Regions from separate parts of the Comamonas sp. Tr-654 genome, predicted to be linked through region 3. Evidence: riboswitches for the same ligand, from Rfam matches in the RefSeq annotation. Region 3 holds a riboswitch; each other region holds the start of a gene.
The links. Region 3 has a riboswitch for glycine ahead of gcvT (glycine cleavage system aminomethyltransferase GcvT). Riboswitches for the same ligand answer to the same signal wherever they lie in the genome.

Region 1 (9,961 bases), on a different contig from region 3:
TGCGCATGAAAATTCACCTGCCATCGCCACCTTGTGTGACGGGCACCCGGCTGAAATTGTAGCTAAAGATGCAGCAATGGTCTGGATATGGGGTTTATTTGCGGGAAAACAGACCTCGTTATCAGGACAGTTGCCTCTCGCGCTTCGCGTCGCCTCGGCTCAAGCGGGTGGACTGCACGAATCGCGTCAGCGCCGTCCGGCAGCCGGCGCTATGCTGGCGCGCTAACGAGAGAGAAGGCGTGTCATGTCGGGCATAGGAATGGAATATTTGTGGGTGGGCGTGGTGCTGTTTGCGGCGGCGGCGCAGACGGTACGCAACACGGCCCAGCGCTCGCTGACGGCGCAGGTCGGTACGCTGCCGGCCACGCTGGTGCGCTTTCTCTACGGCCTGCCGTTCGCCGCCGCCTATCTGCTGGCGCTGTATGCGCTGGGCGATCCGTCCCTGGTGCTGCCGAAGTTCAGCGCCGCCTATCTGGGCTGGATTGCGCTGGGTGCCTTCTTTCAGGTCGCGGCCACGGCGGCCTTGCTGGTGGCCATGAAGGAGCGCAACTTTGCCGTGGCGGTCACGCTGTCCAAGACCGAGGTGCTGCAGGTGGCCTTGTTTGCCGCCATGTTCCTGCACGAGTTGCCGACCCGCCTGGCGCTGCTGGCCATGGTGCTGGCCACGGTGGGCGTGCTGATGCTGTCGCTGCCGCCGCGTGGGCAACTGTTCACGCTCTCGGCCTGGACCAGCAAATCCTCGGTCTACGGCCTGATCTGCGGCGCCTGCTTTGCGCTGGCCACGGTGGGCTTTCGCGGCGGCGCGGTCGAGATCGCAACGCTGGGCGTGAGCTCGCCCTGGCTGTCCGGGGCCTGGGGCGTGCTGATCGCGCAGACCATGCAGTCCGTCGTCATGAGCGCCTGGATAGCCAGAACCCATGAGCAAGGCCTGCGCCCCATCTTCAAGGCCTGGCGCATCTCGCTGCTGGCCGGCAGCATGGGCGCTGCGGCCTCGCTGGCCTGGTTCACCGCCTATGCCATGCAGGGGGCCGCTGCCGTGCGCACCCTGGGCATGGTGGAGGTGGTGTTCAGCTATATCGTCTCGCGCAAGGTGTTCAGCGAGAAGCTGTCGCTGACCGAAAAGCTGGGCATGGCGCTGATGATGCTGGGACTGGTGCTGATCTGTCTGCAGCTCTGATTTCAAGAGCTGCTTGCGCTTTCCAATGTTCATTTTCAAGGTGAAAAGTCATTGAAATGAAGCATGAAAAGGCGCAATTAGCTCCTGAAAAATAGCTCTCTGCAGCGACGATGCGCGATGCCGTGCCTGGCTTGTTGGTGCAGTGCCCTGAACCGCTATCAGGCGCTGGCGGTGGTCAGCGTGGCCGGACGTGACTGCCTGCTGGCGCTGCCCAGGGACTGCAGCACGAGGTCGCCGACCATGTCGGCGGTGACGGCCGACAAGGTCCAGCCCAGATGGCCGTGGCCGGTGTTGTAGAAAACGCAGGGCTTGTTGCCAGGACCCACGCGCGGCAGCATGTCCGGCATCATGGGACGCAGGCCCGCCCAGGGCACCACGCTGCGCGTGCTGACGCCCGGGAAGCACTGCTGAACCCATTCGATGAGAGGGCGGATGCGGTCGGCGCGGATGTCCTTGTTGTAGCCGTTGAACTCCGCCGTGCCGGCCACGCGAAAGCGCTCTTCGCCGAGGCGGCTGGTGACCAGCTTGGTCTCGTCGTCCAGCAGGCTCACGACGGGAGCTGCGGCGCGGCTGGCTTCGTCCGGCAGATTGACCGTGATGGAATAGCCCTTGACCGGATAGATGTTGACGCTGTCGCCGAGCTGAGCGGCCAGCGCGCGGCTGGCCGTGCCCGCGCAGACCACCATGGCGTCGAAAGTCGAGGTCTCGGCCTCCAGACCCTGGCGCACGGTCACGCTGGCCTGTTTGCCGTTGCTGTTCACCGACACGATTTCCTGGCCGTAGCGGCATTGCACGCCCAGTCGCTCGCAGGCGGCGGCAAGGCCGCTGGTGAACTTGTGGATGTCGCCGGTGGAGTCGCTCTCGGTGAAGTAGCCGCCATAGAAGGTTCCTGACAGTGTCGGCTCGATGGCCTTCATTTCATCGGGCGTGACGGCGCGGCGCTCCAGCCCGCCCAGGGCGAGCAGTTGCGAGACCTTGCCCGCATGTTCGAAGCCGGCGCGGTCGCGGTAGATATGCAGGATGCCTTTTTGCTTCAGATCGAAGTCAATGCCTTCGGCGGCCGCCCATTCGAACAGGTGCTCGCGTGCCGCAATCGCCAGCCTGGCGGTCTCCACGGTGTTTTTCTGGTAGTGGGGGATGGCAGCGAGAAACTGGCAGAACCAGGAAATCTTGTGCCAGCTGGGCTTGGGGTTGAGCAGCAGCGGAGCATCGCTCTTGAGCATCCACTTGAGGCCTTTGACGATGGTGGACCAGTGGGTCCAGACCTCGGCATTCGAGGCCGAGAGCTGGCCGCCATTGGCGAACGAGGTCTCCATGGCCGCATAGCGCTGCTTCTCGAACAGGGTGACGGAAAATCCGCGGCGTGCGAGGGCGTAGGCGGTGGTCACGCCAGTGATGCCACCGCCGATGACGGCGATTGTCTTCATGATTCAGGTTCCAGACTCGTCAAGGGTGGAGCCCGTGCGCAACATGCGCAGCGGACGCCCCCTCTGTTCTGGACCTGAGAGATTCACGAGGCAGGGCCTTGCGGTGCTGCTCGCTTGCTCCTTCGGTATGCCCGGCGGACGATGACGTCCGGACATTCTTCAGAGTGTGTGAAAGCGATGCCGATCCTTTGGCCTGAGAGTTTCCGGGGCGGTTGCTCCTTCGGCGCTGCATGCGACAAGTTTGCGCTGCAGTCTCTCTCGGCATCACCGGGCTGAGAGCCTGTGGCGAATGTAGGAAGAATGGCGGCGCCTGGATATACGGGTTTTCTAGACTTCTGCGCCGGGGCAGGCCGTGCTGCGCTTCTTTTATTTGATAGCAGCTAGCGCTTGTTTTTAATGACTTTCTTGTGTTTTTATAAGGAAAGTGAATGTGTTCATGCGCAAGAAGCTTCCGAATTCATAGCATCAGGCGCTGTCAAGTGCCGCTGAGCAGCCCCAGAGCCAACCCCTGCATTGACATGACGGGCCATGGTCGGCGGTGGATTTGGGCAAAATATCGTCTTTGCCTGTCAATGGGCCCGGCGATATCACCGCTTTGCCATTGAAGCGCCCGACCGGGGTGGCTGCCGATTCAGGATGCAACTGGCCTATCCGCCATGGCGTTCTGCTGTCATGGCTTCGTTCCTTTGTCCTTGTTGCCCGCGACCGTCATGGTCGCCTTTTTGCGTTGCCTGTCGCAGCGCCTGCGGGATGGTTGGGTGTTTTGTCCGGATGGGCGCAAACCATTACAACAAGACATTTATGTCCCAACCCAACTCAAGCCAGCAGCTCGCGCCGACTGGCGATGGTGACGATAACCAGCCCCGCTTGCACCGGGTGCTCAAGCAGCGCCACCTGAGCATGATCGCCATTGGCGGCGCCATCGGCACGGGCCTGTTTGTGGCCTCCGGCTCGGCCATCGCCCAGATCGGCCCGGGCGGTGCCGTGCTCACCTATCTGCTCATCGGCATCATGGTCTACTACATCATGACCAGCCTGGGCGAGCTGGCCGCCTTCATGCCGGTGGCCGGTTCCTTCTCGACCTATGCCTCGCGCTATGTGGATCGCGGCTTCGGCTTTGCGCTGGGCTGGAACTTCTGGTTCAGCTGGGCCGTGGTGGTGGCGGTGGATCTGGTGGCCTCGCAGCTGGTCATGGCCTACTGGTTTCCCAATGTGCCGGGCATCCTCTGGAGCGGCCTGTTCCTGCTGCTGATGGTGGGGCTGAACGCGTTTTCCGCGCGGGGCTTTGCCGAGGCCGAGTACTGGTTCGCGCTGATCAAGGTGCTGGCCGTGGTGGCCTTTCTGATCACCGGCGTGCTGATTCTGTTCGGCATCATCAGCAACGGCCATGTGCCCGGTTTCGAGAACTGGACCACGGGCGATGCGCCATTCGTCGGCAATTTCGCGACCTTTGTGGGCGTGGCCATGATCGTGGCCTATTCCTTCCAGGGCACGGAGCTGGTGGGCGTGGCGGCGGGCGAATCCGAGAATCCGCGCGAAAACGTGCCGCGTGCTATCCGTCAGGTGTTCTGGCGCATCCTGCTGTTCTATGTGCTGGCGATTGTCGTCATCGGCTTTCTGATTCCCTATACCGATCCGCAGCTGCTGCGCACCGATGTGGCCGATATCGCCGTGAGCCCGTTCACGCTGGTGTTCCAGCACGCGGGTCTGCTTTCGGCGGCCACGGTGATGAATGCGGTGATCCTGACCTCGGTGCTGTCGGCCGGCAACTCGGGCATGTATGCGGCCACGCGCATGCTCTACAACATGGCGACCGAGGGCAATGCGCCGCGCATCTTCTCCCGGCTGACCCAGAACGGCGTGCCGCTGGTGGCCTTGATCGGCAGCACGCTGGTCGCCAGCCTGTGCCTGTTTTCCTCGCTCTACAGCCCGCAGGCCGTCTATATCTGGCTGCTGAACCTGGCCGGCATGACGGAGTTCATCGTCTGGCTGGGCATTGCCGTCAGCCACTACCGCTTCCGTCGCGGCTATGTCATGCATGGTCATGATGTGGGTCTGCTGCCCTACAAGGCCGGTGCCTTCCCCTTCGGCCCCATCTTTGCCTTTGTGCTGTGTCTGGTGGTGACGCTGGGCCAGAACTACCAGGCCTTCCTGGAAGATCGCATCGATTGGGGCGGCGTGGTCTCGACCTATCTGGGCATTCCGCTGTTCCTGCTGTTCTGGCTGGGTTACTGGCTGGTCAAGCGCAATACCTGGATCAGCTATGCCGACATGCGCTTTGACGAGCTCGAAGACATCAAGCAGGGCAAGGTGTCGTCCTGAGGCGGTTTGAGCCTTCCCCTTCTCCAGGCGGGAAGGGGTAGCAGCAGGGACGGGGGCTGGCGCTGCTTGTTGTATCCCGTTGCCCGTGTGCTTGTTTGACGCATGGGTGCCGGTTCTTGCCGGCGCAGGCAAAATCGGCACTGTGAGCGATCTTCCCACCAGCCCCGAGTCCAGGCCCAGGCGCATAGCGCATCTGGACATGGATGCGTTCTACGCCTCCGTGGAGCTGCTGCGCTACCCGCAGCTCAAGGGGCTGCCGGTGGTGATCGGCGGCGGGCGGCGCAGCTTTGACGAGGAGCTGCTGGCGCGGCATGCGGGGCGGCCGCTGTCCGAGATCCCGGTGGCGGACTTTCCGCTGCTGCGCGATTACACGGGGCGCGGCGTGATCACCACGGCCACCTATCCGGCCCGGCAGTTCGGCGTGGGCTCGGCCATGGGCATGATGAAGGCCGCCAGGCTGTGCCCGCAGGCGATTCTTCTGCCCGTGGACTTTGCCGAGTACCGGCGCTTTTCGCGGGCCTTCAAAGAGATCATCCTGTCGATCGCGCCGCTCATGGAGAACCGTGGCGTGGACGAGGTCTACATCGACTTCACCGACGTGCCCGGTGGTCAGCGCGAAGGCGGGCGCGTGCTGGCCCGGCTGATCCAGAAATCCATCTTCGACGCCACGGGTCTGACCTGCTCGGTCGGCGTGGCGCCCAACAAGCTGCTGGCCAAGATGGCCAGCGAGTTCAACAAGCCCAACGGCATCTCCATCGTCCAGCCCGAGGATCTGCAAAGCCGGATCTGGCCGCTGGCCTGCCGCAAGGTCAACGGCATAGGGCCCAAGGCCGATGCCAAGCTCAAGAGCCTGGGCATTGAAACTATTGGCGACCTGGCCGCGCAAAGCCTGCCGCAACTGCTGCACTGGTTTGGCAAAAGCTATGGCCACTGGCTGCACGAGTCGGCCTGGGGACGGGACGAGCGTGCAGTGGTGACCGAGAGTGAGCCGGTGTCCATGAGCCGTGAGACCACCTTCGAGCGTGATCTGCATGCCGTGCGCGACAAGGCCGAACTGGGTGCCATCTTCACGGACCTGTGCGAGCGGCTGGCCGAGGACTTGCAGCGCAAGGGCTATGTGGGGCGGACGGTGGGCATCAAGCTGCGCTATGACGATTTCAGGATCGCCACGCGGGACCAGACCCTGAACCTGCCGATACAGGATGCGGCCGCCATCCGCCTGGCCGCAGGCCAATGCCTCAAGCGCGTGCCTCTGGGCAAGCGCATCAGGCTGCTGGGGGTCAAGGTCTCGGGCCTGATCGCCGAGCCACTCTGGCAGGCCAGTGCCCACGATCCGGTGGCGCGAGAGTTGCTGCTCAGGCCTCATGGTTTGACATCCGTCAAGCATTTGGATCCCTATACCGCATCTCTGTTCTGAGCCTGGGGGCTCGGGAATCATCGCTGTGCGATGATCCAAGTGTGAATTTGTGTATCTGGTTAACCAGCTGTCGACGGGATGCCTGATCGCTCACTCTCGAACAAAAACTACATAGGCCTATTGGAGGAGTGCAAAGCATGCGCCTGAACCTGCCGGTATCTCAACAAAACTACGACTTTCCGGGCGACGAGCTGCTGGTCTCCAGCACCAACACCAAGGGTGAGATCACGCATTGCAATCCCGCCTTCGTCCGCGTCAGCGGCTATGGCTATGAAGAGCTGATCGGCCAGCCGCACAATCTGATTCGCCACCCCGACATGCCGGCCGCTGCCTTCAAGGACATGTGGCGCACCATCGCCCATGGCTACCCCTGGACGGCACTGGTCAAGAACCGCCGCAAGAACGGCGATCACTACTGGGTGCGCGCCAATGTCACGCCCATCATGGAAGGCGGCAAGCCAAGCGGCTATCTGTCGGTGCGCACCAAGCCTTCGGCGGCGGAAGTGGCCGCAGCCGAAGCGCTGTACGCACGCATGCGCAACGAGGAAAAGCAGGCACAGGCCAGCTTCCGTTTGCGCGCGGGCGCGGTGCGCCGTCTGGGGCTGATGGGCTGGTGGGACGGCCGCAAGGATGTGGGCCTGGTGGCGCGCATGGCCTGGTTGCTGGCCATCGTGGCCTTGATCGTCATGCTGCCCGATATGCTGGGCTGGCAGGGCGTGGCTGCCTGGGGCTGGCGTGCTGCCAGCCTGGTGGCGGGCGGCGCCTTCGTGCTGTGGCGCTTTCAGCAGCGCTGTGTGGCGGGGTTGGAGGAAGCCAGCCGCTTTGCCGCCGATGTGGCCGCCTGCAATCTGAGCACCGAATGCAACCAGAGCTATAGCGGCGCCGTGGGGGCGCTGATGCTGAGGCTGCAGCAGATTCAGATCAATCTGCGCGCCGTGGTGGGCGATGTGCGCACCGAAGTGCAAGGCTTTGCACAGACTGCCCATGAAATCGCTCAGAGCAGTTTAGACCTGGCAGGGCGTACCGAGTCGCAGGCCACCAGCCTGCAGCAGACGGCGGCCTCGATGGAGGAAATTTCGGGCACCGTGTCGCAGACGGCCGATACGGCGCAGTTCATGGCCGGCGCCAGCGACGAGAGCAGCAAGGTGGCCAGCCGCAGCGGCGCGGCCATCAGCGAAGTGGGGCAGGCTATGGAGCATATCCGCGGCTCCTCCACCCGCATGAGCGAAATCATTGGCGTGATCGAGAGCATTGCCTTCCAGACCAATCTGCTGGCGCTGAACGCGGCCGTGGAAGCGGCGCGGGCTGGCGAGCAGGGGCGCGGCTTTGCCGTGGTGGCGGGCGAGGTGCGGGCACTGGCCCAGCGCAGTGCCGAGGCGGCCAAGGAGATCAGCGTGCTCATCAACCGCACGGTCGATGGCATCAATGACGGCAATGCGCGCATGCGTGCCGCAGGCCAGACCATAGACGGCATGGTGCAGGCCGTGGACAAGGTCGGCTCCCTGGTGCACCAGATCAGCATTGCCACGCGTGAGCAGTCGATAGGCATCTCCCAGGTCAACGAGGCCGTGGCCCAGCTCGACTCCGTGACCCAGCAGAATGCGGCGTTGGTGGAGCAGTCGACCAGCGCTGCGCAATCGCTGCGCCAGAGTGCCAGGACACTGGAGCGTTCGGTGGACGTGTTCCATCTCTAGGCTTTTGTGGTCTTGCTCTGAAAAGGCAGCCGTGGAGCTGCCTTTTTTGCATCGGCTTTCGGTAGGATTGCGGCATGAGTGTTGTGCTGACCCTGATCGCCATTGCGGCGCTGGCCCTGTGTTTGCTGATCTGGCTGATATCGCGTTTGCGCGCTGACGCCAGACCCGCGTCGTCTGCAACTGCCCAGCAGGAGGCCGAGCCGTCCGTGGCCCATGCCAGAGCGGCGTCGGAGGTTGCAGCGCAGACGCTCTCCGATCAAGAGCTCGCGGCGCAGGCGGATACGGCGTCAGAGGCCAGCAGGGATGTGAATTTTCGTCCCCAGGGCGAGCGCGGCATGGGCGGCCCCATCTATGGTGATGTGCTGTGTGCGGACGGCGTCTACCTGCCCCATGTCTGGGAGATGGACATGCACACCTCCTATGATGGGCGGTGGCTGCGCACGGGCTTTTATGACAGCGAGACCGCCCATCTGGTCGACCGCAAATCACGTCGCAGCTGGGTAATCAGCAAGCCGGAAGGCGAGCTGCTGGATGCCATCCACTGGCGCATGCCGCGCTGGAGCGGCGAGAGCATCAACGAAAGCGGGATCGCCGACGACGCGCATGTGATCATGTCCGATGCCAGCTTTGAGGCCTGGCTGGGTGAGCATATGGCTGCGCAGGCGCAGCCCCTGCTGCAGGTGGTGGACCTCTGGGTGCCGGCAGACTGCCTGCCGGCCGAAGTCGCCCGGCCCATGCCGACTCTGCCTCAACCGGCTCAGCCCACCCCGGTGCCGTCGGTGCTGTTGCAGCGCCACTGGCCGGCTTCGCTGCGCAAGCTGCGCTACCCCATGGCTCCGCTGCAGAATCCGCACTGGCAGCTGATGCTGGGTGAGGCCGCCCAGCCCTGGGTGCTGGACGAGAGCCACAGCATGGTCTGGCGTGCCGATGCCCAGGCCTTTGCGCTCTATGCCTACCCTACCCAGGGCGATGCCAGCCAGGCCAGCCTGAGGCTGGCCGTATGGACCATGGAGCGGGGCTGGCAGCAATGGCCGGAGTTGATGCCCGAGGATCGCAAGCCCTGGGCCCTGGGCCTGCCGGATCTTGAGCCGCCGAGCGAGCCGCAAGCGCCAGCAGTTTTGCCGCTGAGCTGGCTCAATGAACTGCTGCTGCAGAGAGTGCAGCTCGATATGCCCGAGACCGAGCGCCTGCATGATGGCACCAGCATCAGCTGCGCCATGAGCGAGGTGGATGTCTGCGCTGCCCATCAGCGCGATGGCTTGCCCATCCTCAAACCCTCGCTTCCCTTGTGCTTCGACTGGCTGCGTGATCCGGCGCAGCCCGCGCTGTGGCGCGCGCAGAGCGAGCCGCTCAAGGGGCAGCGCCTGATCTGGACCCTGTCCAAGCCCGCCCGGGAGGAGCTGGGCGAAACGGCGGCCTACAACCTGCAATGGGGTGAACGCCATTTGCCCGGCACCTGGGCTATGGAACACGTGATCGTGCAGGGGCGCTGGGCGATTCTCATGCCGCATGGCCGTGCACCGATTCGCGGTGGCAGCGGCAGCCTGCAGGTCTGGGACGGGGAGCGCCTGCAAAGCGTGGACCTGCCCTGGCCCGTGGTGCGGCTGGCCGCTGTGCCGTCGGTCAAGGGCGGCATGGCCGCTCGCCTGCGCGTGCTGGCGCTGACGGCCAGTCTGGCGGACAAGGACTGGGACCCCTCGACCGCATCCTGGCGCTGGCCTCTGCAGTCCGTATCGGCCAGCCATCTGGCAAGACCCGACTGGCGCCCGCTTTACTCCGAGCGTGAACTGGCGCCCGATGCGCAAGGGCGCTGGCAGTTGCTGCCGCGCTGGCGCGAGGTGAGACAGATCCAGCATCCCTGCTCCGACGGCGACTATGTCTGGCGCGACGACGTGCGCGGCGACACCGTCTGGTGGTGGGGTGG
Region 2 (9,961 bases), 1.0 Mb from region 3:
ATATGCGGGCAGAACAGGCCGGCAGGCAGGCCCGAGGCCCCTGCAGCCGGCGCGGCCGCCGCATCCAGCACGGTCACTTCCCAGCCGCGCCTGGCCAGGCTGGCAGCGGCGGCAGCACCGGCCAGACCCGCACCCAGCACCAGACAGCGACTGGCCTGGCTCACCGGCGCAGGCAGGCCGTCGCTGCGATGGCGCGGTTCCCAGGCCGGGTTGTAGGTCGCATGCAGGTTATGGCGCTTGGGCGGCACGCCGGTGCGCTTCTTGACTTCAAAACCCTGCGCCTTAAGCGCTTGGCGCACATGGCCAGCTACGCACCAGGTGGCCAGCTGGGTGCCCCGGTGGCAATGGCGGGCAATGTTCTTCATGGCGTCTTCGTCCCACATCTCGGGGTTGAGCTGGGGAGAAAAGCCATCCAGGTACACGCTGTCTGCCGTCAGCTGCTGCTTGCGCAACATGGTCTTGGCGTCGCCTATATAGAGCGTTAGCAGCAATTGGCCATCGTCGAACGAGAGCCGGTGCACGCCGGGCAGCAGCCCCCACCATTGCGCGGCCAGTTGCTCGCCAAGCGGACGCAGTGTCTCGTCGGCGGGCAAGGACTTGAGCAGATCCTCGCGCGAGACCGGGTGGGCTTCCACCGAGACAAAATGCAGCATGCGCGGGCGTCGCGGGTCGGCTTTCCACGCCGCCCAGGTGACGAGAAAGTTCAGGCCCAGGCCGAAGCCGGTTTCCAGAATGCGCCACTGGGCCGCATCAGCCCAGGCCGCAGGCAGACCGCAGCCGCCGAGAAAGACCTGGCGGGCCTGGTCAAGGCCGCCCAGCTCGCTGTGATAGCGGTCGCCAAATCGGGTGTTGTAGGGGGTGCCATCCGGCATCCATGTGATGGGTTCAGACATGGCAGGAGAAAAGCGCCAACGGATATGGCGTGGAAAACTGGCGCAGCTGGAAGGAAAAAAGGGCTGCAATCAGCCGCCCGGGCAGTCCCGCCGTCGAAGGCAGCTGGGGCCGCTCCAGAGCGCCCCGGAAGCCTGATCTTATTCCCAGCGCTGCTGGTAGGAGAAAACGGGCAGGCGCCATTTGAAACGAATGGCTGCCAGACGGAAGGCCAGGCCGCCTGCAAAACAGACAAGGGTGCTGATATTGGAGCTTACCTCCAGATAGCGCAGGCCCAGGAACATCAGGCATACGGACAGCGACACGCTGGCATACAGCTCGCGGCGGAACACCACGGGGACCTGGTTGCAGAGCACGTCACGCAAAATGCCGCCGCTGATGCCGGTAATCATGCCGGCCATGATGATGACGATGGTCGGGTAGCCCAGTTCCAGTGCCGTATTGCAGCCGATCAGTGAAAAGGCGATCAGGCCCATGGCATCCAGCAGCAGAAACACCTGCTTGAGGCGGTGCATATGGCGCGCTATCACCGTGGTCAGCAGACCGAAGCTGATGACCAGATACACATATTCGGGATGCTGGGTCCAGCCTATGGGATAGTGGCCCAGCACCATGTCGCGGATGGTGCCGCCGCCCAGTGCGGTGACGAAGGCGATGACCACGACGCCAAAGATGTCCATATTGCGCCGGCCTGCAGCGAGGGCGCCGGACATGGCTTCGGCGGTAATGGCCACCAGATAGATGACCAGCATGACGGTGAAGTTGGAGGCCTGGAACGAGTCCAGCAAAGAGATGGAGGGAAGCATGAAGGCACTTGAAAATAGACCAGCCACTCGCATCAGCGGGAGTGTCCGGCTTGCCTCTCCCGCTGTCCTTTTACCTGAGAGTTGCACATGGGCACCTTCGCGGCGTACATGCTTGCCCCTTCGGTGAGCCCTGCAGACTTGTGGTTGCGGGCTGCTCTCCAGTTGGCGATATCCGGGTCCTGTCAGACCCACCCGCGGTACTTATTGCCTGAGCGATTATGGGAGTTTGCGCCTTCGGCGGGAACCGTTGACAGGTTCCGCTCTCCCGCGGGATGGGCGCGATTCTAGCCAGTTCCAGAGACCGTATTCGGGTTAGTACCTGTATCAATTGGGTTTGAGCAGTGTTGCGACTGCCGGCCTCGGGCACCCCTGGGCTGCCTGGGCGCGCCCTTGGTCTCACCGGTCGGTTGTTCGGCAGCCCGCAAGAAAAAAGCCCCGAGGCCTTGGCCAGGGGGCTTGGTGTCCAGGTCTGCCGGAATTACTCGGCGCTGGGAGGCACGTAGCCTGCTGCGGCATCTGCGCCGCCGCCAAAGAAATGGTTTTCCATCTGACGGGCCAGGTACTGGCGAGCACGGGCATCGGCCAAGTTCAGGCGGTTTTCATTGATCAGCATGGTCTGGTGCTTGAGCCAGTCGGCCCAGGCCTGCTTGCTCACGCTTTCATAGATGCGCTTGCCCAGTTCGCCGGGGGCAGGAGGGAAATCCAGGCCTTCAGCGTCTTGACCAAGCTTGATGCAGTGAACGGTACGTGCCATGTGTAGGGTCCTCTTGGTTGATCTCAGATGTTTGGGTAATAACAAACTGAAATCTTAGTAGTTTGAGTTTTAAGAATGCAGCTCAAGAATGCGCAGCAACGGGGCAGAAGCCCGTTATCCATTCACTCGAAGAACACAGTCCAATGAAAAATCGTCGCAACTTTATCAAGTTTCCTCTGGCTGCCGGTCTGATTGCTGGCTTGACCCTCTCGGCTCTGCCCACATTGCCCGCTTTTGCGCAAACTGGCGTGCAACTGCTCAACGTCTCCTACGACCCGACACGCGAGCTCTATGTGAACTACAACCAGGCATTCGCCAAGCACTGGAAGGCCACGCAGAACCAGGATGTGACCATCAAGCAGTCACATGGCGGCTCGGGCAAGCAGGCACGCTCCATCATCGACGGCATCGAAGCCGATGTGGCCACGCTGGCCCTGGCCGGCGATATCGACGCCCTGGTCAAGAACGGCAATGTCAAGGCCGATTGGCAAAAGCGCCTGCCGCACAACAGTGCTCCCTATAGCTCCACCATCGTGTTCCTGGTCAAAAAGGGCAATCCCAAGGGAATCAAGGACTGGGACGATCTGGTCAAGCCCGGCATCCAGGTGATCACGCCCAACCCCAAGACCTCGGGTGGTGCACGCTGGAACTATCTGGCGGCCTGGGAATTTGCCAAGCGCAAATACGGCGGCGACGCACAGGCCAAGGACTTCATCACCAAGCTCTACAAGAACGTGCCCGTGCTGGACACCGGCGCGCGCGGCTCCACCGTGACCTTTGTGCAGCGCGGTCTGGGCGATGTGCTGCTGGCCTGGGAGAACGAGGCCTATCTGGCGCTCAAGGAGTTCGGTCCCGAGAAGTTCCAGATCGTCGCGCCTTCGCTTTCCATCCTGGCTGAGCCTTCGGTGGCCGTGGTCGACAAGGTGGTCGATAAAAAGGGTACGCGCACCGTGGCCGAGGCCTATCTGAAGTATCTGTACTCCGAGGAGGCACAGCGCATCGCTGGCAAGAACTTCTACCGTCCGACCGATGCCAAGGTGGCTGCCGAGTTCGCGAGCCAGTTCCCCAAGCTGGAGCTGTTCACCATCGACAAGGCTTTTGGCGGCTGGGCAGCGGCAGACAAGGCCCACTTTGCCGACGGCGGCAGCTTCGACCAGATCTACACCAAGAAATAAGTGAAACGCGAGACGGGGGCGCGATCAGTGCTCCTGTCTTTGCAATAACAAAAAGATAGAGCCAAGCCATGTCGATTTTGCTGATTGCCGGTAGTCCCTCGCAGCCTTCGCGCTCCAGTGCCCTGCTCAATGCCGTGGCTGCGCGTCTCCAGGACCAGGGCCTGAGCACCGAACCCGTGCTGCAGCTCAACCAGCTGGACCCCGCAGCCCTGCTGCATGCCCGCTTCGATCATGCCGAGATTCGCGCTGTGACCGAGCGCGTGGCCCGAGCCGATGCGGTGGTGGTGGCCACCCCCGTCTACAAGGCCGCCTATAGCGGTCTGCTCAAGGTCTTTCTCGATGTGCTGCCGCAGACGGCGCTCAAGGGCAAGCTGGTCCTGCCCCTGGCCACGGGGGGCAGCCCCCACCATATGCTGGCGCTGGACTACGCACTGCGCCCGGTGCTGCAGTCGCTGGGTGCGCGTCACATCTTGCCGGGTATCTATGCCACCGACCAGGGCGTGCCGCTGCTGCCCGAAGGCGGTTACGGCCTGGCTCCCGAGATTGCCGAACGCGTCGAGGATGCCGCCCAGCTGCTGGCCACCGATCTGCGCCGCAGTGCCCAATGGGCTGCTGCCAACGACTTTGAAAGCATCGCGTTTGCCGACGTGCGATGTAGCGTTTGAATTAGCGCCCCCTGAGCCGCTTCGCGGCTTCCCCCGAGGGGGACGACAGCCTCGCGGCGGGGCAGCCCTTGCTTGCTGTCCCTTGATGGGGCGGTGCCCATTTCTCCATGTCTCTGTTTTTGATAGCAGTCCCCGCACTGCGAAGGCCGAGCTGCGCCTGAAATCAGGCCCAAGAAATGCCTGAAGTGTGTGGACTGGGAACTCCAAGGATTGATTTCTCATGACCGATAGCAACAACACTTCTTCGGCTATTTCGTCGCAATTGCCGAGTGCCTCGCGCCGCCAGTGGCTGGCGGGCACGGCTGTTTCTGCCCTGGCCCTGGCTTCGGGCCATCTGCATGCGCAGCAGGGCAATGGCACGACAGGCGGCCAGCGCGTGCTGCGCGTGGGCCATCAAAAAGGCTGGCTGTCGATTCTCAAGAATCGCGGCACGCTGGAAAAACGCTTGAGCCCGCTGGGCGTGGCCGTGCGCTGGGTCGAGTTCAACGCTGGTCCCGTGCAGCTGGAAGCGCTCAATGTAGGCTCCATCGACTTTGGCGATGTGGGCGAGGCCCCACCCATCTTTGCCCAGGCCGCTGGTGCACCCCTGGTCTATGCCGGTGCCACCGTGGCACGTCCCGGCCTGGAAGCCGTGATCGTGCCCAAGGGCTCGCCGATCCGCAGCGTGGCCGATCTCAAGGGCAAGCGCATTGCCTACAACAAGGGCTCCAACGTCCATTACTTCCTGGTCAAGCTGCTGGAAAAGCATGGCCTCAAGTACGGCGATGTGCAGTCGGTCTTTCTGGCACCTCCCGATGCGCGGGCCGCCTTTGAGAAAGGCTCGGTCGATGCCTGGGTGATCTGGGATCCGTTCCTGGCCTCGGCGCAGAAGACCCTGGATGCGCGCCTGCTGGCCGATGCCAGGGGCGTGGTCAACAACCGTGCCTACTACTTCACCTCGCGCGACTATGCAAGCCGCAACGCAGATGTGCTGCGCATCGCTATCGAGGAAATTGCCGCCATCGATGCCTGGGCCAGCAAAAACAAGAGTGCCGCCGCCGGGGAGCTATCTCAGATTCTGGGCCTGGACACCGCTGTGACCGAGCTGTATCTGAACCGTACCGAATTCGGCACCAAGGCCGTGAATGCCGAAATCCTGGGCGAGCAGCAAAAGATTGCCGACACCTTCTTCGATCTCAAGCTGATCCCCAAGAAGCTCAATCTGCTGCATGCAGCTCCCGTGGACCTGCAGGCCAGCCGCTGAGACAGGCCGCAACCGCCATGAGTTCTGCATCCACTCCACCCCGTTTCCGGCGCGGCCGCCGTCAGGCGCTGCAGCTGCTGGGCACCACGGCTTTCAGTTGGACCCTGGCTGCCTATTACGCCGACGATGCGCTGGCCCAGCCTGCGTCGGCCGTGGCTGCTCCGGCACAGCTGCGCATCGGCTATCAGAAATCGGCCGTCAATCTGGTCGTGCTCAAGCAGCATGGCGTGCTGGAAAAGCGCTTTCCGGGCACCAGGATCAGCTGGCTGGAGTTCCCGGCCGGGCCGCAGTTGCTGGAGGCGCTGTCGGCCGGCAGCCTGGACTTCGGTCTGACCGGCGATTCGCCGCCCGTGTTTGCCCAGGCTGCAGGCAAGGACCTGCGCTATGTCGGGGCCGAGCCACCCAAGCCCGAAAGCTCGGCCATTCTGGTGCTGGCCGATTCGCCGCTGAAGTCACCGTCCGACCTCAAAGGCCGGCGTGTGGCTCTGCAAAAAGGCTCGAGCGCCCACTATCTGCTGGTGCGTGCGCTGGACAAGGCGGGCATTGCCTGGGCCGACATCCAGCCCGTGTATCTCGCTCCGGCCGATGCGCGCGCGGCTTTCGAGCGCGGCAGTGTCGATGCCTGGGCCATCTGGGACCCGTTCTATGCCGCCACCGAGCTGAGCATCCGAACACGCGCGCTCAGCAGCGGCGAGGGGCTGACGGGCAACAACTCCTTCTATCTGGCCTCGCGTGGCCTGGTCGAGCACCATCCACAGCTCATCAAGGCCCTTTTCGACGAGCTTACGCGTGCTGACCAACTGGTGCAGGCCTCGCGCAAGGAGGCCGTGCAGCTGCTGGCCGCCTTCAGCGGTCTGGACGCGAATGTGGTCAGCCGCTTCATCGGCCGCAGGCCCAGCTCGCCGACCACGCTGCTCAATCCCGCCATGGTGGTCGAGCAGCAGCGCGTGGCCGACGCCTTTTTTCGTCTGGGCGTGATTCCGCGCCAGGTGAAGGTGGCTGACATCGTCTGGCAGCCCACAGCGGCGGAATACGCCAGCCATGGCCAGACAAGCCCAGCCGCTTCATCCATCACGCCCACCGTGGCATCCAGGTTCTAAATCAGGTTCAAGGAGATTTCGTCATGCAAGTGTTCTGGTTCATTCCCACCCATGGTGATGCCCGCTACCTGGGCAGCAGCGAAGGCGCACGCCAGCTGAGCCATGACTATGTCAAGCAGGTGGCCGTGGCGGCCGACAGCCTGGGTTACGAAGGCGTGCTGATTCCCACGGGCCGCTCCTGCGAAGACCCCTGGGTAGTGGCGTCCAGCCTGCTGCCCGTCACCAAGCGCCTCAAGTTCCTGGTGGCCGTGCGTCCCGGACTGCATCAGCCCAGCCTGGCTGCGCGCATGGCGGCCAGCTTTGACCGCCTCTCGGGCGGACGTCTGCTGATCAATCTGGTCACAGGCGGCGATCAGGCCGAACTGGAGGGCGATGGCGTGTTTCTCGACCATGCGACTCGCTACGAGCAATCGGCCGAGTTCATCGAGATCTGGCGCGAGATTCTGGCGCGCAGCCATGAGGGCCAGTCGCTGGATTTTGAAGGCCGGCATCTGCAGGTCAAGGGCGCCAAGCTGCTGTTCCCGCCGCTGCAAAAGCCTTATCCGCCTGTTTATTTCGGTGGCTCTTCGCCCGCCGCCCATGAGCTGGCGGCGGAACAGGTCGACGCCTATCTGACCTGGGGCGAGCCGCCAGCCGAAGTAGCCAAAAAGATTGCCGATGTGCGCGAGAAGGCCGAGCGCCATGGCCGCCAGGTCAAGTTCGGCATTCGTCTGCATGTGATCGTGCGCGAGACTGATGAAGAAGCCTGGGCCGATGCCGAGCGGCTGATCAGCCGTCTGCAGGACGAGACCGTGATCCAGGCCCAGGCTGCGTTTGCGCGCATGGACTCCGAAGGCCAGCGCCGCATGGCCCAGCTGCACGCAGGCGGCACCAAGCGCAGCCGCAAGGATCTGGAAATCAGCCCCAATCTCTGGGCCGGTGTGGGCCTGGTGCGTGGCGGCGCAGGAACGGCCCTGGTGGGCAGCGCCCAGACCGTGGCCGACCGCATCAAGGAATATGCCGATCTGGGCATAGACACTTTTGTGCTCTCGGGTTACCCGCATCTCGAGGAAGCCTATCGCTTCGCCGAGCTGGTCTTCCCGCTGCTGCCCGTCAACGTGCAGGAAAAGCTCGGTGGCGGCAACCCCGGTGGTCCGTTTGGCGAGACCGTGGCCAATCTGTACTCGCCGCGAGCCGCAGCTTCGGCAGCCGCCGCTGCGGAGCGCGAGCCGATCCGGGTATCACAAAGCTGAAGGAGAGAGCATGAGTGATGTTCAAACGCTGACGTTGCAGGCTGCTGTCCAGCCTGCACGCCCGCCGGTGCCGCGTCTGGAACTGCTGGCACGGCAGTTTGCCTTGCGGCTGTTGCCCTGGCTGCTGCCGGTCGCGCTGATCGCGGTCTGGCAGGCTGCATCGGCATGGGGCTGGCTGTCCACGCGGGTGCTGCCCGCACCGTTGGATGTGCTGCGTGCGGCCTGGACGCTGACCGAGTCCGGAGAGCTCTGGACGCATGTCAAGGTCAGTGCCGGGCGCGCGCTGGCAGGGCTGGCCATAGGCGGCAGCCTGGGCCTGCTGCTGGGCCTGCTCACGGGTTCGCTGCGCTGGGCCGAGACGCTGCTTGATTCCACGATCCAGATGGTGCGCAACATCCCTGCGCTGGCGCTGATTCCGCTGGTCATTCTGTGGTTCGGCATCGACGAGTCGGCCAAGCTGTTCCTGATCAGCATTTCGGTGTTCTTCCCCATCTACCTCAACACCTTCCACGGCATCCGCAATGTGGACCCGGGTCTGATCGAGATGGGGCGCAGCTACGGCCTCACGCGCTGGCAGCTGTACCGCGACATCGTGTTGCCGGGGGCTCTGTCCTCCATCCTCGTGGGCCTGCGCTTTTCGCTGGGACTGATGTGGGTGATTCTGATCGTGGCCGAGACGATTTCGGCGCAGGCCGGCATCGGCTACCTGACCATGAATGCACGCGAATTCTTGCAGACCGATGTGGTGCTGGTGGGCATTCTGCTCTACGCGATTCTGGGCAAGCTGGCCGATGTGTTTGCCCGTTCGCTGGAGCGCTGGTGGCTGCGCTGGCATCCTAGCTATGGAGCCCCCTGAGCCGCTGCGCGGCTTCCCCCGGAGGGGGATGGCATCCTCGCTGTGGGGCGGCGGGGCCGCCTAGGCCCTTGCTCGATGTCTCTCACCTTGAGGGTGTCTATTGAGGTTGGTGGAAAGAATGAGAGGAGCTTGCGATGAGTAGTTTGTGGAGTCGTTTGACGCAGTCGCTGGTAGGTGCAGGTGCGCTGAATGCTCGTCAGCCGCTGGTGGCCTGGGAGGCCTCCTGGGACGAGGCCGAGGCCTTGCAGGCGAGTGGAAAGCTGTGGCAGCGGACCAAGGATGAGGAAGAAGAGCAGCAGGGCAGCAGCCAGCCGCCGGATGCGCAGCAGAAAGTGGCCGAGGGTGTGCATTTGCAGACGCTGCAGCTGACCAAGCGCTATGGCGAGCGTGAAGTGCTCAAGCAGGTGCAACTCGATGTCCGGCCCGGTGAGTTCATCGCCATCGTGGGGCGCAGCGGCTGCGGAAAATCCACCTTGCTGCGCCTTGTCGCAGGGCTGGAGAAGGCCAGCGCCGGGCAGTTGCTGATCGATGGGGGCGAGGGCCAGCAGAGCGGGGATACGCGCATCATGTTTCAGGATGCGCGTCTGCTTCCCTGGAAGCGGGTGCTGGACAATGTGATTCTGGGTCTGCCCGATTCGGCACGTGAGCGCGGTCGCCAGGTGCTGGCGCAGGTGGGGTTGGCCGACCGTGAAAACGAATGGCCGGCAAGGCTGTCGGGCGGTCAGCGCCAGCGTGTGGCCCTGGCACGGGCCCTGGTGCACCAGCCGCGGCTGCTGCTGCTCGATGAGCCGCTGGGTGCTCTCGATGCGCTCACGCGCATTGAAATGCACCGCCTCATCGAAGGTCTGTGGCGCAGCCATGGCTTCACGGCCTTGCTGGTCACCCACGATGTACAAGAGGCCGTGGCTCTGGCCGATCGTGTGGTACTGATCGAGGACGGGCGCATTGCGCTCGACGAGCGCATCGACTTGCCACGTCCGCGCGTGCATGGCGATGCCCGCTTTGCCGCCCTGGAGACACGCATTCTGGACCGCGTGCTGCAAAAGCCCGAGCCAGAACAGGAAGCCGGATTGCAGGGCTGGCCTGGCGTGCCGGCTACGGGCCTGCGCTGGGCGATTTGAGCATCCAACGAACACACAGAGAAACAGGCGGCGAGCGCAGCCGCAAGCTGTGCCGCCTGCCATCAAGATATGAATTTTCAGCAACTGCGTTCGGTCCGGGAAACGGCAAGGCGTGGCT
Region 3 (9,961 bases):
GCTCGCGCGCCACGGCCATCTGCTCTTCGTCGGCATAGGCCTTGCCCAGGGTATAGCGCAGCAGCGCACCGTCCTTGCCGGCCGCCAGCATGCTCTCCAGATTGTGAACCATGGGATTCATGTGTATTTGCTCCTCAGACAGCGAGTGTCGCATTCGCCCCATCGGATCATTGAAATGGCCGCCCCGGCGATACGGCTTCTTGCAAATCGGCTCTTGCAGCGCGGCAAACCGTCCCAAACTGCGGCCAATGTCTTACTAAGGCGCCCGATCTTGTTTAGCAAACCAAGCTTCTCCACTCCCATCGCCGACTACGAAGACTCGCCTCAGTACTCGGGCGGGCGCTTTCGCAACACACATCCACGTCCGGCCGACGGTCCCAAGCCCGATGCAGGGACGCTCTGGAAGTTCTTCTTCAACAAGCCGGCCGATTCCGAGCCGGGCAAGGCGCTGCCCGTTCTGCCGCTTAGCACGGCCGAGCTGAACCTCGCGCCCGAGCGCAGCCTCTATCGCCTGGGCCATTCGACCTTGCTGATGAAGCTGCGCGGCGGCTGGTGGCTGACGGACCCTGTGTTTTCCGAGCGTGCCTCCCCACTGTCCTTTGCCGGCCCCAAGCGCTTTCATGCCCCGCCGATTGCCCTTGACGAGCTGCCTGCCTTGCGCGGCGTGCTGCTCTCGCATGACCACTACGATCACCTGGACCGCGCCACCATTCGCGTGCTCGCGCCCAAGGTAGGCGTTTTTCTCTGCCCTTTGGGAGTGGGAGACAGACTGGCAGCGTGGGGCGTGCCGGCCGACAAGATCGTGCAGCATGACTGGTGGCAAAGCAGCGAGGTCGACGGCCTGCGTTTCACGGCCACGCCCGCCCAGCATTTCTCGGGACGCAGCCTGCGCGACGGCAACCGCACACTATGGGCTTCCTGGACCATAGAAGACCGCCAGGCCGACAGGCCGCTGCGCGTCTTCTTTAGCGGCGACGGCGGCTACTTCGACGGTTTTGCCGAAATCGGCAGGCGCTTCGGCCCCTTCGATGTCACGCTGATGGAAACCGGCGCGTACGACGCCCACTGGCCCTATGTCCATATGCACCCTGCACAGACCGTGCAGGCTCACCGGGATCTCGGCGGCCAATGGCTGCTGCCCATACACAACGGCACTTTCAACCTGGCCATGCATGCCTGGTGGGACCCGTTCGAGCAGATCCTGAGCCTGGGCAGACAGCACGGCATAGAGATCGCCACCCCCATGATGGGCGAGCGCCTGGACCTGGGCGCTCCGCATGCGGGTTCGGCCTGGTGGCGTGCCTGCGCCGAGGCCGGCCGCAAGGAACTGGATCTGCGCCCGGCACAACCCTGAAGGTGCGGCCCGCATGGCCGACAATGGCCTCATGGACATTTCGCGCACCTCATACCTTGCCGCCGCCTGCGCCACTGCTCTGACCACCTTGCTGCTCGGGGCATGCTCCCATCTCTCCGATGGCAGCCGGCTCAAGCCGGATCCGGCTGCCGACACACCGGCTATCGTCTCTGCGCAACCTGCGCTGGTGCCTGCTCCGGCTTCGCCCCTGGATGCGCAGTCCAAGCCACCACGGAGCACGGAATGGCCTGCCTGGATCAATGCAGATTGCACGCCCCCTGCCCAGCTCGACCAGCAACCCAGGCCACGCCGCCACACCACGCCTTTCATCAGCGCTCACTGGTTCCCGAACGGGCTGGAGACCACGGTGGTCTTCCGTCTGGAAGTCACGGCCCAAGGTCAGCTCGGCCGTGTGGCCTATCAGCCCGCCGATGCCGATCCACGCATTGTGAAGTCCATACTGCAGTCGCTCAAACGCTGGCAATTCAAGCCCGGTATGCGCCAGGGCCAGCCCGTGACGTCCTGCTTCGAGCAGCCCTACGAGCTGGTGTTTCCGCGTGTGCAGGAGATCGATCCCGAGCCCAAGCCGGCCTTGAACACCGGCCCGCAGTGAGGACGCAAGCACGGCGCGGACGATGCATGCTCGAAAACCCCAAAATCCATACGATTCGGTGGTGCAAGCCCCTTGCCCACCGCTAGAATCGCCAGCGTCAGGAGAGAGTGCCTGCAGCTGAAGCTGCCTTGCACCGCCGAAGGCGCAGACCCCCACCCGGAGTCAAAACGCTCAGGCAAAAGGACTGACAAGCGCTGCCAGGTGTGCAAGCCTGCAGCGTCCCTTGCTGGAGAGAGATGCAGGCCGTGCGCCGGCATCCACCGAAGGAGCAAGCTGCCCGATGCAATGCGGGCAGTGAATCTCTCAGGTAAAGCGGACAGCAGGGCAAGCCCGCCACGCATGGCCCAGCCATGCATGGCCACTCATTTTGGTTTGACCACCGGAGCGCTTGCCTGTGACTGCTGCTGACACCTCTTCCGATCTGCGTTCCACACCGCTGTTTGCCCTGCACCAGAAACTGGGTGCCCGCATGGTGCCGTTTGCCGGCTACGCCATGCCCGTGCAATACCCTCAAGGCCTGATGGCCGAGCACCTGCACACCCGCAAGGCCGCCGGCCTGTTCGATGTCTCGCACATGGGCCAATTGCTGCTGCGCGGCCCCGATGCCGCAGCCGCGCTCGAATCGCTGATGCCCGTCGATGTCATGGACCTGGGCCTGCACAAACAGCGCTACGGCCTGCTGCTCAATGAGCAAGGCGGCATTCTGGACGACCTGATGTTCGTCAACCGTGGCGAAGATCTGTTCCTCATCGTCAACGGCGCCTGCAAAGAGGCCGATATCGCCCATATCCAGAGCCGCATTGCCAATCGCTGCGAGGTCATCCCCCTGCCCGATCGCGCCCTGCTGGCCCTGCAAGGCCCGCAAGCCGCCACAGCCCTCGCGCGTCTGATTCCCGGTGTGACATCTCTGGTCTTCATGACCGGCAACCACTTCGACTGGCAAGGCCATGCGCTCTACATCACGCGCAGCGGCTATACGGGCGAAGACGGTTTCGAAATCTCCCTGCCCGGCGAAGCGGCAACAGCCTTTGCCGAGGCGCTGCTGGCCCAGCCCGAGGTGGCACCCATCGGTCTGGGCGCGCGCAACTCGCTGCGCCTTGAAGCCGGACTTTGCCTGTACGGCAACGACATCGACACCAGCACCACGCCCGTCGAAGCTGCGCTGAACTGGGCCATGCAGAAGGTGCGCCGCAGCGGCGGCGAGCGCGAGGGCGGCTTTCCGGGTGCGGCCATCGTGCTGGAGCAATTGCAGAACCCGCAGTCGCTGCGCCGCAAGCGCGTGGGCCTGATCGCGCTGGAGCGCATTCCCGTGCGCGAGCCTGCCGTGCTGGAAAACATGGACGGGCAGCATATCGGCCACATCACCAGCGGCCTGCTCAGCCCCACGCTCAACCAGCCCGTGGCGCTGGCCTATGTCGAGCCCGACTACGCCGCCATCGATACGGAAATCTTCGCCATGGTGCGCGGCAAGCCCGTGCCCATGAGGGTGGTCGCCACGCCCTTCGTTCCCACCCGCTATCACCGCGGCTAGGTCTGCCGCCGCGGATGAGACGGGCCAGTTTGCCAAACAGCGGCCAGAACACCGCTAAAGTGCGAGCTGGACCTTTCTCAAACAACACCCGATTCCCCTGAATCCCCCATCTGGAGCTTTTCATGAGCATCAAGTATTCCAAAGAACACGAGTGGATCAACGCCGCTGACACCAATGCCGCCATCGTCGGCATCACCGTACACGCACAGGATGCGCTGGGCGATGTGGTGTTTGTGGACCTGCCCGCCGTGGGCTCCACCTTCAAGGCCGGCGATGTCGCGGGCGTGGTCGAGTCCGTCAAGGCCGCCGCCGATGTCTACATGCCCGTGACCGGCGAGATCGTCGAAGTCAACGAAGCCCTGCGCGATGACCCCTCCCTGGCCAACAGCGATCCGCTGGCCGCAGGCTGGTTCTTCAAGGTCAAGATGAGCAATGTGGGCGAGCTCGAAGCTCTGATGGAAGAGACCGCCTACAACGACTTCGCCAAGGACAACTAAGCGTATCAACGGCCCTCGCTTTGCGAAGGCCGTTTTTGCATGCAGCCATGAGCACCATCCAGTATTTCGACGATCCGGAAGTAGGTCTCGCCCGCGAGACCAGCCACCCGGCCTTTGTGCGCATCGCGACCCAGGACTTCTACTACGACTGCGGTGACGACTTCAGCCCCTTCGGCAACGATGACGGCAGCGACACACTGGCCGCTCTTGAAGAGTGGTACCAGGAGCAGACGGGCGGCAAGCCCGCCAAGACCCTGCGCTTTCTGCGCCAGCAACTGAGCGACTGGGATCTGCCCGTGCCCGAGGACATGCTGGCTCATGACAATGCGGCCAAAGCCCAATGGCTGGCCAGCGACGACATGAACCAGAGCTATCTGCGCTCGGTCTGCCGCGCCCATGTGGCCACGGCCTTTGGCCAGTTCAAGATCACGGGCAGCATCGATGCCGATCTGCACCAGCAGGCACTGCTTGCCCTGGCCTGCCAGCAATGGCTGAACACCGTGGCACGCAGCAAATATCCCGATTGGGAACATGCCGACCAGGAAAGCGAACGCTTGGCCCTGATGAACACCGCGCTGGAACAAGCCAGCGCTGCTTGAAGCACCGGCTGTATGCCTTGAGGCATACGGCATTCACGCATGCCTGGCATGCAAACCGTCAGTCACAGTATTTGAGAATAGGTCCCTCCCATGCTGATGTCGCCTCCCGCCCCCGTCGCTTCGCTGGAAGCGCTGGAAAACAGCCACGAATTCATCCCCCGTCATATAGGCCCGGACACCGAGGAACAGCAAAAAATGCTGGCCGCCATCGGCAAGCCCACGCTGGACGCCTTGATATGCGATGTGATGCCCGACTCCATCGCTCGCGCCAAGCCCATGGATCTTCCGGCGCCAATTACCGAAGCCGCAGCACTGGCCGAACTCAAGGCCATCGCCAGCAAGAACCAGGTGCTGAAGAGCTTTCTCGGCCAGGGCTACTACGGCACGCACACGCCGGGCGTCATCCTGCGCAACATCCTCGAGAATCCCGCCTGGTACACAGCCTACACCCCCTATCAAGCCGAGATTTCACAAGGTCGCATGGAAGCGCTGGTCAACTTCCAGACCATGGTGACCGACCTGACAGGCATGCCTATCGCCAATGCCTCGATGCTGGACGAAGCCACGGCTGCCGCCGAGGCCATGACGCTGGCCAGGCGCTCTGTCAAATCCAGAAGCCATCGCATCGTGCTCGCCGGCGACCTGCACCCGCAGACGATTGAAGTCATACAGACCCGCGCCCGGCCGATCGGCATCGAAGTGGTGATCGCCAACAGCCAGCAGGAGTGGGAAACTGCCCTGGCAGGCGACCTGTTTGCCGCCGTCATCCAGTACCCTGCATCCAGCGGCTGGATTGTGGACTGGAAGGCCGATGTGCAAGCCATTCACGCCAAGCAGGCGGCCGCCATCGTGGCCACCGACCTGCTGGCCCTGACCCTGCTGACACCTCCCGGAGAATGGGGGGTCGATATTGTCGTGGGCAACAGCCAGCGCTTCGGCATGCCCATGGGCGCAGGCGGCCCGCACGCTGCCTTCATGGCCTGCCGCGACGAATACAAGCGCAGCCTGCCCGGCCGTCTGGTGGGCGTCAGCGTCGATGTGCATGGCAAACCCGCCTACCGCCTCGCGCTGCAGACGCGCGAACAACATATCCGCCGCGAAAAGGCGACGTCCAATATCTGCACGGCCCAGGTCCTGCCGGCCGTGATCGCCAGCATGTATGCCGTCTACCACGGCCCCCAGGGACTGAAGCGCATCGCCCAGCGGGTGGCACGCCTGACGGCGATCCTGAGCCGGGGCCTGGCCCAGCTGGGCTTCAGCGCCCATCACCACGACACGGCCTTCGACACACTGAGCCTGCATACCCGGGAGGCAACCGATGCTCTAGCGGCCCGTGCCGTATCCCGAGGCGTCAATCTGCGCAAGGCCTGGGATGAGTATCTCTGCATCAGCCTGGACGAAACCACGACCCGGGCCGATGTCGAGCTGCTCTGGCGCATCTTTGCCCAGGAGGGCCAGGCTCTGCCCACCATCGAGGCCATGGACGAAGGCCCGACCTCGCTGATCCCCGAATCCCTGCAACGCAGCACGGCCTATCTGAGCCACCCGGTCTTCAACACCCACCACTCCGAAACCGCCATGCTGCGCTATATCCGCAGCCTCAGCGACAAGGATCTGGCACTGGACCGCAGCATGATCCCGCTGGGCAGTTGCACTATGAAGCTCAACGCCACCAGCGAGATGATTCCCATCACCTGGCCAGCGTTTGCCGACATCCACCCGTTTGCGCCCTCCAACCAGCTGCAAGGCTATGCCGAGCTGGACCGGCAGCTGCGCGACTGGCTGTGTCAGGCCACGGGCTACGCGGGCATCAGCCTGCAGCCCAATGCGGGGAGCCAAGGCGAATACGCGGGTCTGCTGGCCATCAAGGCATTCCACGAATCACGCGGCGAGGCACACCGCAATATCTGCCTGATTCCGAGCAGCGCCCACGGCACCAACCCGGCCAGCGCGCAAATGGTGGGCCTGCAGGTCGTGGTCACCAAGTGCGACGACAACGGCAACGTGGACATGGCGGATCTGAAGCTGGCCTGCGAGAAGCACAGCGCCAATCTGGCCTGCATCATGATCACCTACCCCAGCACGCACGGCGTGTTCGAGACCCAGGTGAAGGAGCTGTGCCAGCTGGTGCACAGCCACGGCGGCCGCGTCTATGTGGACGGCGCCAATATGAACGCTCTGGTAGGTCTTGCCGCGCCCGGCGAATTCGGCGGCGATGTCAGCCATCTGAACCTGCACAAGACCTTCTGCATTCCCCACGGCGGCGGAGGCCCCGGCGTCGGCCCCGTGTGCGTGGTCGAAGATCTGGTGCCCTTTCTGCCAGGGCATGCCACGGCAGGCGATGTCCGCCAGGTGGGGGCTGTCAGCGCAGCGCCTCTGGGCAATGCAGCTGTTCTTCCGATCAGCTGGATGTATATCCGCATGATGGGCGAACCAGGCCTGAAATTGGCAACCGAGACCGCCATCCTCAACGCCAACTACATCAGCGCGCGGCTCAAGGAGCACTTCCCCACGCTGTACGCGGGCGAGTATGGGCATGTGGCCCATGAGTGCATCGTGGATCTGCGCCACTTCAAGGACAGCTGCGGCGTGATGGCCGAGGACGTGGCCAAGCGCCTGATCGACTACGGCTTCCATGCACCGACGCTGTCCTTTCCCGTGCCCAACACGCTGATGGTGGAGCCGACCGAGAGCGAAAGCCTGTATGAGCTGGACCGCTTCGTCGAGGCCATGATCGCCATCCGCGCCGAAATTGCCGAAGTGGAGGCCGGCAGACTGCCGCGGGACGACAACCCGCTCAAGAATGCACCCCACACGGCAGAGTCCTTGCTGGCCGCAGACTGGCAGCATGGCTACAGCCGCGAGACAGCTGCCTATCCCCTGCCGGCGCTGCGCCGCGCCAAGTACTGGAGCCCCGTGGGCCGCGTGGACAACGTCTATGGTGACCGCAATCTGTTTTGCAGCTGCGTGCCCATGGATGCCTACGCCAGCCGATAGCCCGAGACCGGCATTTCGCCGCCAAAGCCAGTGCACTGCCGTCGCACTGGCTTTTTTCATCCCGACTCATGCCCATGTCCTCCTGACATCGGTGAATGAGCCCCAAGGTCCATGCCCTCTCTAGGCTGCTGCGGGACATGGTCTCGAAGGGTTCGATGACGAGCAACGCTCCGCTTTTTCTAGGGCAGGAGCCGCGACCGGCTTACACTGCCGGGAATTCTGCCTGTTTCATGAGCTCTTCCGAACCCACGCCCCCACCCTTGCTGCCTGTGATCGACGGCGGTCTGCCCCTGCATGCCCTGCTGGCCCCAGGCGCCGCCCCGTTGGGCCTGAACGCCAGCACCCAGCCCTTGGTGCCCGACGACGAGGACCCGCTGCAGGCTCTGGTGGCAGAGCTGCGCAACTACCAGCACGAGCTGGAGCTCCAGAACGAGGTGCTCAACTACAGCCAGGCCGTGGCCGAAAGCGCCTCCGAACGCTTCGAGACGCTGTTTGCCAGCATTCCGCTGCCGCTGCTGGTGGTCGACGAATACGATATGGTTGTCCAGGCCAATGCCATGGCCCACCGCGCATTTCAGCCCACCGAGAAAGATCGGCTGCTGATCAACTTCAAGCCCTTTGTGCACTTCAAGGATGAGGAGCGCGTGACCACAGCCTTCGAGCAGGCCAAGGCACTGGGGCGTGCCGAAGTGCATGAGGTGCTGTTCCAGATCACTGACGAATTCGAACTCTGCGGCGACCTGCATGTGGCGGGCGTGGTCGTGCCTCAGCAAAATGGCCCGGCCACCTGGCAGTATCTTTGCGCCGTGGTCAACCAGGGCCCGCTGCTGGCCGAGCGCAAGGCCTTGCAGGAACGCAACCAGCAGCTCTATGCCAGCGAAAGACGGCTGGAGTCGGTCATCAACTCCGCGCTGGACGCCATCATCTGCGTCGACCAGTACCAGCGCATCACCGTCTTCAACCCCACGGCGGCAGCCCTGTTTCTGTGCTCGCCCCAGGATGCTCTGGGCAGTCCGCTGGAACGCTTTTTGCCCGATGCTGCGCGGGCTCTGGCCTTTTCCTCGCTGACCACGCAGGCCGTGCTGGGCGAGATGACGGGCCTGACCATGGCGGGACGCGAGATCCCCATGGAAATCAGCGTCTCCTTCGAGCACCACAGCAGTGGCGACACCACCACCATCTTTGCGCGCGACCTGACCAGCCGCAATCGTGCCGAAGCCCAGCGCAATGCGCTGGAAACCCAGCTGCGCGAATCCCACAAGATGCAGGCCGTGGGCACCATGGCCGGCGGGATTGCCCATGACTTCAACAACATCGTGGGTGCCATTCTGGGCAATGTGGAACTCGCAAAAGTCGACAGCGCCAACAACCCGGCTGCCATGGAAAGCCTGCGCGAGATCGAAAAAGCCGGTCGCCGTGCGCGTGACCTGGTGCGCCAGATTCTGACCTTCAGTCGCAACGACCTGCCCGAGCGCCGCCCCGTTCAAGTGCAGGAGGTCATGTCGGACACGGCGCGCCTGCTGCGCGTGACCTTGCCGCCTTCCATAGAGTTGCAGGTACAGGAGAGCGAGGAACTGCCGCCGCTGATGGCCGACCCTACCCAGGTGGAGCAGGCGCTGTTCAATCTCTGCAACAACGCCATGCAGGCCATTGGCAACCAGCGCGGCTTCATCCAGATGCGGGCCATGCGCATCGCGCCCGACCATTACCAATGCGAACGGCTGGGCCTGCCTGTAGCCGAATACCTGGTCTTCATGGTGCAGGACTCGGGCCCCGGCATCGACATCGTGACCCAGCGGCGTATCTTCGAGCCTTTTTTCACCACCAAGCCGGTGGGCCAGGGCACAGGCTTGGGCCTGTCGGTGGTACATGGCGTGATGCGCACCCATGGCGGCGCCGTCGACGTGCACAGCGAGCTGGGCCAGGGCAGCTGCTTCACGCTGTACTTTCCCCTCGGCGAGCCGGGCGGCAGCCACCCGGCGCAGGTACCGCTGCGCACGGACAAGCCCGAAGCACCGCTGGCCGAGCCGGTCCAGGCCACACGCGCCAGCCATGTGATGTATGTGGATGACGACCAGGCCCTGGTCTTTCTGTTCCAGCGCCTGCTGCGCCGTCGCGGCTATGAAGTCTCGGGCTTCACCGACCCGCGTGAGGCAATGGCGGCCCTGGAAAGCGAGCCTCAGCGCTTTGACCTCATCGTCACCGACTACAACATGCCTGGTTTCAGCGGCCTGGACCTGCTCAGACAGGCTCTGCAGATCAGCCCGCAACTGCCCGTGGCGCTGGCCTCCGGTTATGTGACGGCCGAGATCGAACAGGCCGCGATTGCAGCCGGAGCCAGGGCCTTGATCCACAAGCCCAACGATGTGC

Region 1: another riboswitch for glycine. It lies ahead of F3J24_RS10915 (D-amino acid dehydrogenase); the one in region 3 lies ahead of gcvT (glycine cleavage system aminomethyltransferase GcvT).
Region 2: another riboswitch for glycine. It lies ahead of F3J24_RS05245 (trimeric intracellular cation channel family protein); the one in region 3 lies ahead of gcvT (glycine cleavage system aminomethyltransferase GcvT).

Annotation. Positions count from the first base shown of each region.
Region 1 is NZ_VWWQ01000003.1:264,900-274,860, reverse strand. It holds gene F3J24_RS10920 (DMT family transporter) at 245-1,177, shown strand; gene F3J24_RS10915 (D-amino acid dehydrogenase) at 1,336-2,604, opposite strand; glycine riboswitch at 2,776-2,875, opposite strand; gene F3J24_RS10910 (amino acid permease) at 3,406-4,926, shown strand; gene dinB (DNA polymerase IV) at 5,126-6,343, shown strand; gene F3J24_RS10900 (PAS domain-containing methyl-accepting chemotaxis protein) at 6,481-8,037, shown strand; gene F3J24_RS10895 (hypothetical protein) at 8,112-9,961, shown strand, end outside.
Region 2 is NZ_VWWQ01000001.1:1,132,224-1,142,184, reverse strand. It holds gene mnmC (FAD-dependent 5-carboxymethylaminomethyl-2-thiouridine(34) oxidoreductase MnmC) at 1-872, opposite strand, end outside; gene F3J24_RS05245 (trimeric intracellular cation channel family protein) at 1,032-1,697, opposite strand; glycine riboswitch at 1,750-1,869, opposite strand; glycine riboswitch at 1,883-1,975, opposite strand; gene F3J24_RS05240 (oxidative damage protection protein) at 2,176-2,451, opposite strand; gene F3J24_RS05235 (sulfate ABC transporter substrate-binding protein) at 2,595-3,626, shown strand; gene ssuE (NADPH-dependent FMN reductase) at 3,695-4,291, shown strand; gene F3J24_RS05225 (sulfonate ABC transporter substrate-binding protein) at 4,512-5,534, shown strand; gene F3J24_RS05220 (aliphatic sulfonate ABC transporter substrate-binding protein) at 5,552-6,634, shown strand; gene ssuD (FMNH2-dependent alkanesulfonate monooxygenase) at 6,658-7,866, shown strand; gene ssuC (aliphatic sulfonate ABC transporter permease SsuC) at 7,877-8,722, shown strand; gene F3J24_RS05205 (ATP-binding cassette domain-containing protein) at 8,857-9,843, shown strand; gene F3J24_RS05200 (CysB family HTH-type transcriptional regulator) at 9,913-9,961, shown strand, end outside.
Region 3 is NZ_VWWQ01000001.1:133,441-143,401, reverse strand. It holds gene F3J24_RS00580 (hypothetical protein) at 1-121, opposite strand, end outside; gene F3J24_RS00575 (MBL fold metallo-hydrolase) at 272-1,354, shown strand; gene F3J24_RS00570 (energy transducer TonB) at 1,368-1,967, shown strand; glycine riboswitch at 2,056-2,164, shown strand; glycine riboswitch at 2,184-2,297, shown strand; gene gcvT (glycine cleavage system aminomethyltransferase GcvT) at 2,362-3,498, shown strand; gene gcvH (glycine cleavage system protein GcvH) at 3,621-3,995, shown strand; gene F3J24_RS00555 (MolR family transcriptional regulator) at 4,043-4,594, shown strand; gene gcvP (aminomethyl-transferring glycine dehydrogenase) at 4,685-7,591, shown strand; gene F3J24_RS00545 (response regulator) at 7,822-9,961, shown strand, end outside.